4 regions of the Aliamphritea spongicola genome follow, and region 2 is predicted to be linked to each of the others. Evidence: predicted binding sites of a transcription regulator. Region 2 holds the regulator's gene; each other region holds the start of a gene.
The links. The regulator LexA, encoded in region 2, represses DNA repair genes until DNA is damaged. The targets are predictions, from matches to a motif close to TACTGTNTANNTANACAGTA.

Region 1: a site for LexA is predicted at 1,957-1,976, ahead of JYB63_RS03845 (LexA family protein). Genes of this name have one in related genera too.
Region 3: a site for LexA is predicted at 1,416-1,435, ahead of ruvC (crossover junction endodeoxyribonuclease RuvC). Genes of this name have one in related genera too.
Region 4: a site for LexA is predicted at 1,186-1,205, ahead of uvrA (excinuclease ABC subunit UvrA). Genes of this name have one in related genera too.

The regions. Positions count from the first base shown of each region.
Region 1 covers NZ_JAFIDL010000001.1:815,967-819,131, forward strand. Annotated here, with positions in the region: gene JYB63_RS03840 (Y-family DNA polymerase) at 278-1,537, opposite strand; gene JYB63_RS03845 (LexA family protein) at 1,540-1,944, opposite strand; gene JYB63_RS03850 (endonuclease I family protein) at 2,439-3,165, shown strand, end outside.
Region 2 covers NZ_JAFIDL010000001.1:23,591-26,755, reverse strand. Annotated here, with positions in the region: gene dinG (ATP-dependent DNA helicase DinG) at 1-1,386, opposite strand, end outside; gene lexA (transcriptional repressor LexA) at 1,484-2,086, shown strand; gene JYB63_RS00150 (cell division inhibitor SulA) at 2,091-2,564, shown strand; gene JYB63_RS00145 (hypothetical protein) at 2,628-2,885, opposite strand; gene JYB63_RS00140 (DUF6586 family protein) at 2,913-3,165, opposite strand, start outside.
Region 3 covers NZ_JAFIDL010000001.1:1,091,929-1,095,093, forward strand. Annotated here, with positions in the region: gene ruvA (Holliday junction branch migration protein RuvA) at 1-106, opposite strand, end outside; gene JYB63_RS05025 (trimeric intracellular cation channel family protein) at 152-862, opposite strand; gene ruvC (crossover junction endodeoxyribonuclease RuvC) at 856-1,371, opposite strand; gene aspS (aspartate--tRNA ligase) at 1,627-3,165, opposite strand, start outside.
Region 4 covers NZ_JAFIDL010000002.1:698,980-702,144, reverse strand. Annotated here, with positions in the region: gene rfbD (dTDP-4-dehydrorhamnose reductase) at 1-441, opposite strand, end outside; gene ssb (single-stranded DNA-binding protein) at 475-1,050, opposite strand; gene uvrA (excinuclease ABC subunit UvrA) at 1,275-3,165, shown strand, end outside.

The DNA.
Region 1 (3,165 bases), 790 kb from region 2:
TTCTAATGACCCCCGTAATCAAAGATCTATTAGCACTCGTTGATCAAGCGGATATTAGTCTCATTGAGGTAAACTTGATGTCTCCAGGCAGCATCAACAAATCAGGCCATTGGAAACTAGATTGTTTAGATTCAATTTGGATCAAAAATTCTGAACTTTGCTGTTACGCCTACATGCTAGAAAACAATGTATTTTTTAGCGAACTTCCATATGATGACGCTAAGATTTCGGAATATACGGCGATATGGGAACGAGCCTGAATACATAAAGTAACGTCTTAACACTGAATCCGCGGGATATCACTCAAACGGGTAGTATACTGGGGAGACAAAAATTCCCGTCGCATCGCAAACTTCTGCTGAAACCCTTGACTGGCTACATGTACCGTATTCCGGCCATACCGCATATTGATCGCATCCATACAAGCCATCAGATTAGAATTATCAGTAAACTGCGTGAAAAAATCTTGTTGAAACATAGCTTTATCACATAAGTCAATCAAGCCAACACCGCATCGATAGAACGATACTCCTTTACGAAATATCTGCTCAACAGCTTGACGACATATGTTCGCGATTACCGTCGTATCCTGCGTTGGTATTGCAAATCGATGCGTAATAGACTTTCGATAGTACCCCTGAGCATCATGAGGTGAGTTTGTTGCAAAAATAACCGCCACACATGCCAAACTGTTCTGCCGGCGCAACTTCGCTGCGGCAATTCCGGCATGCTGAATTAATGCCTGACATAACAAATTCTTCTCAAGTATTCGCTGACCAAAACTACGAGTACTGTAAATTTCCTTCTTCGGCGCTTTTACATCGTCCCAGGTTAGCTTAACGACTCCTTGCAACTCATATACAGTACTCTCAACCAAAACGGAAAACTGCTTTCGTATCAAGCTTGGATTCGCATGCGCAAGCTGCCAAGGTGTATAAATATTTAAGCCCTGTAACCGTTGCGCTAAACGACTACCAATCCCCCAAATATCAGTCAGTTCCATATTCTGTAATATATGTTGACGAGTCTGTTCATTATCGATCACCGCTACACCGCGATAGCCTGCAATCCTTTTAGAAGCATGATTCGCTGCCTTAGCTAACGTTGGTGTCGGACCTACCCCAACACCGATAGGTAATCGCACCTCAGTCCACACAGCTCTACGAATCGCTCGCGCATGCTGAAACCATCCCTCCGGTGGCTCCCAGCCATCGTAGTTATGAAAAATTTCATCTATTGAATAAATATGACTATTGGGGGCAAACCGTGAACAAGTATCCATCATCCGCTGACTAATATCTGCATATAGTTCATAGTTACTCGAGCGAATCACCGCCCCCGCCTTTTCCAGATCATCCTTCACCTGAAAGTAAGGAATAAACTTCTTTCCAACCCCTAATCGTTTAGCAATATGACATGCCGCACAAATACACCCATCGTTATTTGTAAGTACGACCACCGGCTTATCCCTAATCGCAGGATCAAAAATTTTCTCGCAGCTGGCGTACATACTATTAGCATCACACAACGCGTACATAGTCAGAAAGCTTTTGATAATGGGCGATGAAGACGAATAGATCGAATCACAACACCTTCAATCTGGAAATTATCACCCTCACGAAGATGATAAGGTTTATTACCAGGTGCAGAAGAAAGCAAAACCCCCCGACGTTTATCAATCTTCTTGCACACGAAAACACCGTTTAGATTTGCTACTACCACATCTTGGTCTTTTACAGTCTCGGCCCGTGAGATCACCAACAAGTCACCAGAGAATATTCCGTCCCCAACCATAGACTCTCCTTCAGCATACCCAAGGTAGGTAGCTGCAGGATCGTCAATAATCAGGTCACTCAAGTCCAGTGAAGACTGTGTGTATTCCGCAGCAGGTGACTCAAAACCAGAAATCCCTGCTTGCGCAGCAATAGGAATAAAATGAAGCATAACCAATCCAGATACTGTTTATTTATACAGGCTAATTCACATTGTAACGTATGATTCACGTATGACAAATAAAATGTCTCTGGCATCAACATGGAGCAAGGAGCTCAGTCAACCAACTTCCAACAAGCACTTACGTTTCAGAAAAACCTCAAAAAGTGCATAGATAGAAGTAAACGAGTCAGAAAAAATAGACTCAAATCATAGGAAGATTTGAATCAAAAATTGCTTCCTAGTAGAGTAAGGTATCCAAACTAAACCCAGTATGGTTCCAGATAGACCTCTCATCTATCGGTGTAAAGAGCCGCTCTTCTGAGCGGCTTTTTAATAAGTCGCATCAGAGAATCTGCTAAGACTCAAATATGAAACGACTTATCTGCGGATACCATGGATAGAACTCTGACAGTTTAAGCTCTCTTCTCCTGTGCCTCTAATGATTGGAATCTAAGATTCTCTGTATTATCGTTTAGGGATTAATCGACTAAAGGAACTAACCGATGAAATGCATTTTGTTAACTACCGCACTCTCCCTGCTATCAGCAACAGCCGCTGCTACTTGTATCAAGCCTGATATCAAGCCTTACGACCCGGATACTTACTACTCATCCATCACAAATCAACAAGGTACAGAACTCAAATCAGCTCTAAACAAAATCATTCGTGGCCACACACGTTTTTCATATAAATGTACATGGACGATCTTAAAAGAAGCCGATGAAGACCCTAATAATAGTAACAATGTTATTGGTTTCTATACTCAACGATCTATTCCAAAGGTTAACCAAGATCAAGGTGAGAATGACCCTGACTTTTGGAATCGTGAACACATCTGGTCTAAGTCACATGGTTTCAGAAGTAAGAAACAACATGCATATACCGATGCTCATCACTTAAGAGCAGCTGATCGTTCGGTGAACTCCGATAGAAGCAATAATGATTTTGCTAATGGCGGTAAGCCAGATGATGAATGTACCTTGTGTAAAGAAGGTAAAGGCACCTGGGAAGTACCAACAAAGCAAAAAGGTGATACTGCCCGAATGATGTTCTATATGGCGACAAGATACGAGGGTAACGATAAATCTAAAACGGACGATCTCGAATTAGTTGACAGAACGACTTCATCTGATGAACCTTTTTTTGGAAAACTCTGCACGTTACTTGAGTGGCATGAGATAGACCCTGTTTCAGATGAAGAACGTCTAAGAAATGACGTGATTTACTCTT
Region 2 (3,165 bases):
GTGAAACTCAAAATCATGGCCGATACCAGACTCAACCAGATTGACCCAGCGGGCAGTCGGGCTCTCTTTCAGATCATCAGCCCGGAAGAAGCTCTTCGATAAGCCGGTGATGGACTGAAACCGCGACACCATAAGACCAAGCCTCGGATACCACTGCTCAGCCAGTTGTTTATCAATGTCGCCGACTTCACCATCAAGCGCTTCCCGAAACAGATCCAGTAACATTTCATGGCGGGTTAACAGTCGGGCAGCCAGATACTCAGCATCCTTAAACATCAGCCTTAGCTCTTCAGGGACTTCGCCACCGGCAAACCTGTAACGGTCACGTAAACGACCGTTCTCAGCATTGACCATAAGTGGCTTCACCAACTCATGGATCTGCTCCAGCAGGATTTTTAAATCTTCACCCGGACGTAACGTTTGCTCAACATATTGCGACATCACGCCCGGATGGCCAAGTTGCTCCAGCATCTGAGCATGCTGCTTGGGAAGCGTATTCAGCCACCTTGACGATGACTTGATCCGCAGACTGAACGCAAAGTGATTACTGGCCTTAGGGGCCAGATGGTGTCCCTCATCGAAGATGTATATAGCTTCAGCAGGATCAGGCAGGATAGCTCCGCCCCCCAGTGACAAGTCCGCCAGAACGATATCGTGATTGGCTATCACACACTCAACCTGATCCAGGTCCCGCCGGGCTTTAAAAAAACTGCAGGCACTGAAGTTAGTGCAGCGACGGTTAGTACACTGCAAATGATCGCTGGTTAACGGCCCCCAGCGGGCATCTTCAATTTCTTCAGTGAGATTATCCCGGTCACCGTCCCAACGACCGGATGCATACTCATTCAGCAAATGCTTGTAAAAAGTTTCCGTTTCCGGATCCAGCCGCATAGCCTGTTCATCTTCATACAATGCTATCTGACCGGTTGAGGCACTGGAATCCAGATGCTGCTCAACTTTATTGATACACAGGTAACGCCCCCGCCCTTTGGCAAGGGTAAAACTCATCGGCAGTTCAGTATGCTCAAGTACTTCAGGCAAATCTTTATGTAGCAGCTGTTCCTGAAGCGCCACTGTTGCAGTCGACAGAATGATCTTCTTTTTTAAAGCCTTCGCTACTGGAATCGCTGCCAGCAAGTAACCAATAGTTTTACCTGTACCGGTTCCGGCCTCGACCACACAGACATGATTCTCTCCGAGACGCTGAGCCTTATCATCAACAGGAATATTACCAATGACCTTTGCCACCTCGGCAATCATCCGCTTCTGGCCGGCACGGGCCTTTAACCCCCGGCTGGCTAAAAACTTACTGTAAGCAGTCTGTATCTGTTTTTTGAGATCGTCGGTCAGCACGTCAATCAGTCCGTCTGTATGAATGGCGGCCATTCTATCAATAACACTGGATATATAAACATAAAAAATGTTTACAAAAGCAAAATACTGTATATAGTTACAGATACTGGATAAAAACACAGAGATCATCATGAAACTGACACAACGACAAACCGATGTTCTTGATTGTATAAAACATTACATTGCAACCACCGGCTATCCGCCAACCCGTGCAGACATTGCCCGGGAACTGGGTTTCAAGTCTGCCAATGCTGCAGAGGAACACCTCAAGGCGCTGGCACGTAAAGGTGCAATCGAAATGATACCCGGCACATCACGGGGTATCCGTATACCCGATCTTGAACAGGAAGAAGCAGGCCTGCCTGTAGTCGGACAGGTCGCCGCAGGTAACCCGATTCTGGCCCAGCAACACGTTGAAGACCGCTGCACCATTGCCGCAGATTTCTTCCACCCACCGGCGGATTACCTGCTCCGGGTACGGGGCACCAGTATGAAGGACGTCGGCATTATGGACGGTGACCTGCTGGCCGTACATCAGTGCAAACAGGCCAAAAACGGCGAAATTGTTGTCGCCCGTATTGAAGACGATGTCACCGTTAAACGCTTTAAGAAAGATGGCAATCTGGTTTACCTAATTGCTGAAAACGAAGAATTTGACCCGATTGTGATCAACCTGGAAGAACAGGAATTATCTATTGAAGGCCTTGGCGTAGGCGTGATTAGAAGAGGATAACGACATGATGCAGGCAGAACTGGTAACTCAATCCACTCAGAATGCGAATATTCCCCTGATTCGCCCTTCTGACAGCATGTTAACCGAACAGGCGGCACAGCCAATGCCCGCCCTGGCCGGAAAGATCACTGAAATTGTTATGCATAATAACGACTTTGATCAGTTAACAATGTTACTGCCTTTGCTTGCTCAGTTAAGTCGCGATGATCGCTGGTTTGCCTGGATTGCCCCTCCAAGCAGCCTCCCCAAAGCACTGCTTTCTGCCGCAGGTATTGATCTGAATAAGATCATGCTGTTACAGCCCGATGCCAGCCACACCACTTATGACCTGGCATGTCAGGCACTGCAAGCAGGCACCTGCCATGCAGTCATCACCTGGCCAGGAATGCTCAGCAATGAGCAACTCAACGGTTTGGAAAACGCAGCTGAACACGGTGCCAGCCATGGCATTGTTATCCGGGACCGGATGGCCTCATAAAGCAATTTTTATCCACCATAAAAAAAAGCGCCCTCCGGCGCTTTTTTTATGAATCATTACCGCTCAGTGTAATACAGGTGGCTTTTCATCTTCTGCGTTTTGAAGCTCCTGAGCTTCCGCAGCCTTATTCTGCATTTCTGCTGCCATGTGAATCCCGGCACTCAGCATTACCTTTGCAACATCCAAATGCTGATCCTGCAGGCGCTTCTTCATGTCATCAGAAAAACTGACACGCATTACCGGCACATCGTCAGATTCCATTTCACGCAGCACGATCTCACCGTTTTCGAGCTCAACAATTTCCAGAAACAACTCAGCCATCTATAAAACTCTACAATTAAAAACTAATTACCATTCCTGAGAAACGGCACGTAACCGCTGGATAACCGAAGATAGGGAATCCAGCCAGTTTCTCAAACGGGTCACCCGGTCATCATCAGCTACCATCGTTAAACTAATTTCAGATTGATGGACAACACCGGACTCATGACTATTTTCGTTCAGGGCAGAAAGCTGCGCAAAAGCCCGCAGCATATTCGCCAGCCAGGAAACAGCGTCTTTCTCCAGCATCGCCAGCTCACGCAATTCCGGAGAAACAAAA
Region 3 (3,165 bases), 1.1 Mb from region 2:
AAAAGGTGTTCATTGACGCATCCACCTCATAACCGACACCATTTACATCCAGCACCAGTTGCGGAGGAACCTTTTCCAGCAATTCACCTTTAAGACGACCTATCACGTATTGTTTCCTTCATTTACAGAGGCTGCCAGACAACCTGAAATACTAACCCCGTTCTTTATCGTCGCGACGTTCCAGCTTATGGCCGGCAACGATAAATTCCGGCAGACAGATATCACCGAATACGGCTGCCATACGGATAATAAAAATAATTGAAATAGATAAAGCAACCAGAACCACCGGATGCATTGAGCCTTCAAGCCACACATACAGTACTGCACCAATGATCGAGCAGGTGGCATATAACTCACCGTGCCGGTGCAGTATCAGCGGAATCTGCCGGGTAAGCACATCCCGAACCATACCACCGGCACAACCGGTAACCATCGCCATCATGACAACAATGATGGGAGGCAAATCAAGACTGATAGCCTTTTGCGCTCCAAGCACAGTAAACAGCGCCATTCCAAGCGCATCAAGAATAATCAGCAAACGCCGCGGATAACGCAGATACCGGCAAATCCAGAACGCCGATACGGCAGATATAACCGCCGTCCATATATAGGTGTCGTTCTGAATCCAGAGTAATGGATGAATATCTAAAGTCAGATCCCGAATAGTGCCGCCACCCAGTGAGGTTACAATGGCCAAAACCACCACGCCAAGAATATCCATGTGCTTTCCCTGCGCAGCCAGTGCACCGGTAATTGCAAATACCGCCACCCCTAACAGCTCAGTGACATAGACAAATTCTGACAGGGTAAAAAACAGGTTCATTTTAAAGTCTGCAGTCCAGCCAAATTCATCGCTTAACATAATCGCCCCCGCCGGCTGCCCTTAGCCCCCGCCATCGCAATCAGACTGGTTCGGGTGTGAGCATGACACAGCGCAATAGCCAGGGCATCTGCCGCATCCGCCTGTGGCAAACCGGGCAGTTTCAGAATCGACATTACCATGTGCTGCACCTGAGATTTATCCGCTGAGCCCTTGCCTACCACAGCCTGTTTTACCTTACGGGCCGCATATTCAGCCACCGGCAGACTCTGATTAGTACCGGCAACGATGGCAACACCACGGGCCTGTCCCAGCTTCAGAGCGGAGTCCGCATTACGGGCCATAAACACCTGTTCAATGGCCATTTCCTGCGGACAATAATGCTCAATGATTTCAGTCACCCCGGCATACACCTGCTGCAGCCGCTCAGGAAGTTCATCTCCCTTTATCCGGATACAGCCACTGGCCACATATTCATTTTTACTGCCCACTGCATTGATAATACCGTACCCGGTTATCCGTGAACCCGGATCTATTCCTAAAATCAGCATGGCGTTTTGAGACATCTCCGGTTATCAATAAAACTGAATAAATACACTGTATTTTTATACATACTATCATTGCTTCAGCCAGGCATCTACGTGCAATAGGCATAAAAAAACCGGGATCTGAATCCCGGTTTAATTTTCGCATCACTTTCACGCTACAGTTCAGCACTATTCAGATCTGAATAACACATCACATCCGGATAAGTGATCCGAATCAGGCTCACCGCCGCAGAACCCGGCGGTGAACAAAGCTTCAGCTTAAGCTTCTTTCTGACGCAGCTTGATGTGCAGTTCACGCAGCTGAGCAGCGCTTACCTGGCCCGGTGCTTCAGTCATCGGACAGGAAGCACTCTGGGTTTTAGGGAAGGCAATCACTTCGCGGATTGAGTCAGTACCGGTCATCAGCATGATCAGACGGTCCAGACCGAATGCCAGACCACCGTGCGGTGGCGCACCGTATTTCAGGGCATTCAGCAGGAAGCCAAACTTATCTTCAGCTTCTTCGTCAGAGATACCCAGCACTTCCAGTACAGTTGCCTGCATTTCCTGATCGTGGATACGAACTGAACCACCGCCCAGCTCACAGCCGTTCAGTACCATGTCGTATGCACGGGACAGTGCATCCAGCGGGTTAGCTTTCAGCTCTTCCGCAGTACAGCTTGGCGCAGTGAACGGGTGGTGCAGTGCAGTCAGACCACCTTCAGATGTTTCTTCAAACATCGGGAAGTCAACAACCCACAGCGGCGCCCACTCACGCTCGCCCATATTAAGATCTTCACCGACCTTGATACGCAACGCACCCAGTGCTTCGCTGACAACTTTCTCTTTGTCCGCGCCGAAGAATACGATATCGCCGTTCTGAGCACCCAGACGTTCCATGATTTGCATGGCAACTTCTGCACCCAGGAATTTAACGATCGGAGACTGCAGGCCTTCTTCACCCTTCTCCAGTTCGTTAACCTTGATCCACGCCAGGCCTTTAGCACCGTAGATGCTGACGAACTTGGTGTACTCATCAATGTTCTTACGGGTCAGCTGAGCACCGCCAGGAACTTTCAGCGCAGCAACGCGGCCTTTCGGATCTTTAGCAGGACCGGCAAATACCTTGAACTCGATCTCAGCCATCAGGTCTGCAACATCAACCAGCTCCATCGGGAAACGCAAGTCCGGCTTATCAGAACCGTACTTCTGCATCGCTTCCGCGTATGGCATACGTGGGAACTCACCCAGATCAACGCCTTTCAGTTCCAGGAACAGCTTGCGGATCATGGTTTCAGTCATCCCCATGATACCTTCTTCATCCATAAAGGATGTTTCGATGTCGATCTGGGTAAATTCTGGCTGACGGTCTGCACGCAGATCTTCATCACGGAAGCAGCGGGCAATCTGGTAGTAACGGTCGAAGCCGGACACCATCAGCAGCTGTTTGAACAGCTGTGGAGACTGCGGCAGCGCGAAAAACTGACCTTCGTGAACTCGGCTTGGTACCAGATAGTCACGGGCACCTTCCGGCGTTGCACGGTTCAGAATCGGTGTTTCGATATCCAGGAAACCGTTGTCATCCAGGTAGTTACGGATCGCATTGGTCACCTTGGAACGGAAGCGCAGTTTTTCCTGCATTTCCGGACGGCGCAGGTCAACATAACGGTGACGCAGACGCACATCTTCACCTACCTGCTGATGCTCATCCAGCTGGAAAGGCGGTGTTTCAGATTTGTTAAGGATAACCAGCTCTTTACCCAGTACTTCGATCTCGCCGGTAGGCATATCCGGGTTAGTGGTACCTTCAGGACGGGC
Region 4 (3,165 bases), on a different contig from region 2:
ACGCAAAGCTTCTTCACCAAGCCATTTGCTGTCGCCATAGACTCCAAGTGGCTTGGCTTCATCAGACTCCGCATAACCGCTGGCATAATGGCCATCAAACACGTAATCCGATGACAAATGCAGCACGGCGATATCACGGGCAGCGCAACTTGCTGCCAGGGTTTCAACCGCCTGGGTATTGCGCCGGTAACACTCATCAGGATCACGCTCGGCCTGATCCACATCGTTATAACCGGATGTATTGATCACATAGTCAGGCTGAACCTCATCAAGCCGCTGCTCCAGCGCCTGACAGTCATTAATATCCAGCTCAGCGTCACTAAAAGGTACCGGAATATAAAAGGCATCGGCCTGGGCAGCCAGATTCAGGAAGTGTCCGATCTGGCTGTCAGCACCAATAATGAGCAATTTAGCTGGCTGGGATATAAACGCCTTCAGCATAACTGACTATTACCTCACAACAGGAACAATGAATCAGAACGGGATATCGTCGTCGAAATCATCCATGCCCGGTGCAGGCTGTGGTGCCGGCGCCTGCTGCTGAGGCGGTTTCTGATACTGCTGCTGAGGCGCCTGTTGCTGAGGGGGTTGCTGATACTGCTGTTGCGGTGCCTGCTGCTGAGGCGGCTGCTGATACTGCTGTTGTGGTGCCTGTTGCTGCGGAGCTTGCTGCTGATAGCCACCCTGCTGCTGATAACCGCCATTATTATCGCCACGGCCGTCCAGCATCTGCATTTCACTGGCAACGATTTCTGTAGTGTAACGGTCCTGACCGCTCTGATCCTGCCATTTACGGGTACGCAGTGAACCTTCCAGATACACCTTGGAACCTTTACGCAGGTACTCACCGGCAATTTCCGCCAGACGGTTAAAGAACACCACACGGTGCCATTCGGTACGCTCCTGCTGCTGGCCTGTCTGCTTATCTTTCCAGCTTTCAGACGTCGCTACAGTAATGTTGGTAACCGCATTGCCGCTGGGCATGTATTTAGTATCCGGGTCATTACCCAGGTTACCAATCAGAATGACTTTGTTAATACCGCGTGCCATTGAATTCTCCACTCCCCCCAAGCATCCTGCGGGGCTATATTGCATCTGTTGATCTTGGTTCGGCCCCGGACGGTGACCGATTCATTTTCCTGGCGCCAAGCATAGCATATTTACCCCTTCGAACACCCGTCAATTATCTGTATAAATAAACAGCTTTTTAGGGTGCTTTTATATATCATCTGCCTCTATAATTGACTCCTTTTGCGCACAAGTCGGACATACTGATGGAACAAATCCTGGTTCGCGGGGCCCGTACCCACAATCTTAAGAATATCGATCTGGAAATTCCCCGCGATAAGCTGGTTGTTATCACCGGGCTTTCCGGGTCAGGCAAGTCATCGTTGGCATTTGATACCCTCTATGCTGAAGGCCAGCGCCGCTATGTAGAATCGCTGTCTACCTACGCCCGGCAATTCCTGTCGGTCATGGAAAAGCCCGATGTCGATCACATCGAAGGCCTGTCACCGGCAATTTCCATCGAGCAGAAGTCCACCTCGCATAACCCTCGTTCTACCGTGGGCACCATTACTGAAATATATGATTACCTGCGTTTGCTGTTTGCCCGGGCCGGTGAACCCCGCTGTCCTGATCACGACCTGCCGCTTGCAGCTCAGACTGTCAGCCAGATGGTCGATCAGGTATTAGCCCTGCCGGAAGGCAGCAAACTGATGCTGCTCGCGCCCATTGTTCAGGGCCGAAAAGGTGAGCACTTACACACCATCAGCGAACTGAAAACTCAGGGTTTTGTCCGGGCCCGTATCGATGGCATTGTGGTAGATATTGACAGTGCACCGGAACTGGATAAGAACAAAAAGCACGACATTGAAGCCGTGGTTGACCGTTTTAAAGTTCGTCCTGACCTGCAGGCCCGACTGGCAGAATCGTTTGAAACTGCGCTGAACCTGACTGACGGCATTGCCACCGTTTGCTACATGGACGGTGACGGCGAAGACATGGTGTTCTCAGCCCGCTTTGCCTGTCCGAAGTGTGGCCACAGCATTCAGGAACTGGAACCGCGAATGTTCTCGTTCAACAACCCTCACGGGGCCTGCTCCTCCTGTGACGGCTTGGGTGTAAAGCAATTCTTTGATCCGAAAAAAGTAGTCAGCGACCCAAGCCTGACCCTTTCTGAAGGTGCTATCCGGGGCTGGGACCGTCGCGCGCTGTATTACTTCCAGCAGTTAAAAGCGGTTGCCGCCCATTACGATTTTGATATCAACACCCCGTTTGGTGAACTCACTGCCAAGCAGCAAAAAGTCATTCTGCAGGGCAGCGGTAAAGAAAACATTGCATTCAAATACCTGAACGACCGGGGTGACTCCATCAGCAAGTCCCACCCGTTCGAAGGGGTACTGAATAATCTGGAACGCCGCTACCGGGAAACCGAGTCGGAAATGGTCCGTGAAGACCTGTCCAAATACATCAATATGCAGTCCTGTCCGTCCTGTGACGGCAGCCGTCTGCGCCGCGATGCTCGTCACGTATTCATCGCCACCGAGACTCTGCCACAAATTGTTGAGATGGCCATCGGTGACTGCTATGACTATTTCGAAACCCTGAAACTTACTGGCAAGCGTGGCGAAATCGCCGACAAGATCGTTAAGGAAATCCGTCTGCGGCTGGCTTTCCTGGTCAATGTAGGTCTGGATTACCTGTCGCTGGAACGCAGCGCTGAAACCCTCTCGGGCGGTGAAGCTCAGCGTATCCGTCTGGCCAGCCAGATCGGTGCCGGTCTGGTTGGCGTGATGTACATTCTGGATGAACCGTCAATCGGCTTACATCAGCGAGATAACGACCGCCTGCTGAAAACCCTGATTCACCTGCGGGACCTGGGCAACACAGTAATCGTGGTAGAACACGACGAAGACGCCATCCGTCTTGCCGATCATGTTATCGACGTAGGCCCGGGCGCCGGGGTTCACGGTGGTGAAATCATCGCCCAGGGCACGCCACAACAGGTGATGGACAACGAAAAATCCATTACCGGCGATTACATCTCCGGCCGCCGTAAAATCGAAGTGCCCAGCAAGCGTAACGCACCGGATGGCCGCTGGCTGAAATTGCTGGGCGCCACCGGCAACAACCTGAACAAGGTTAACCTGGAGATTCCGCTGG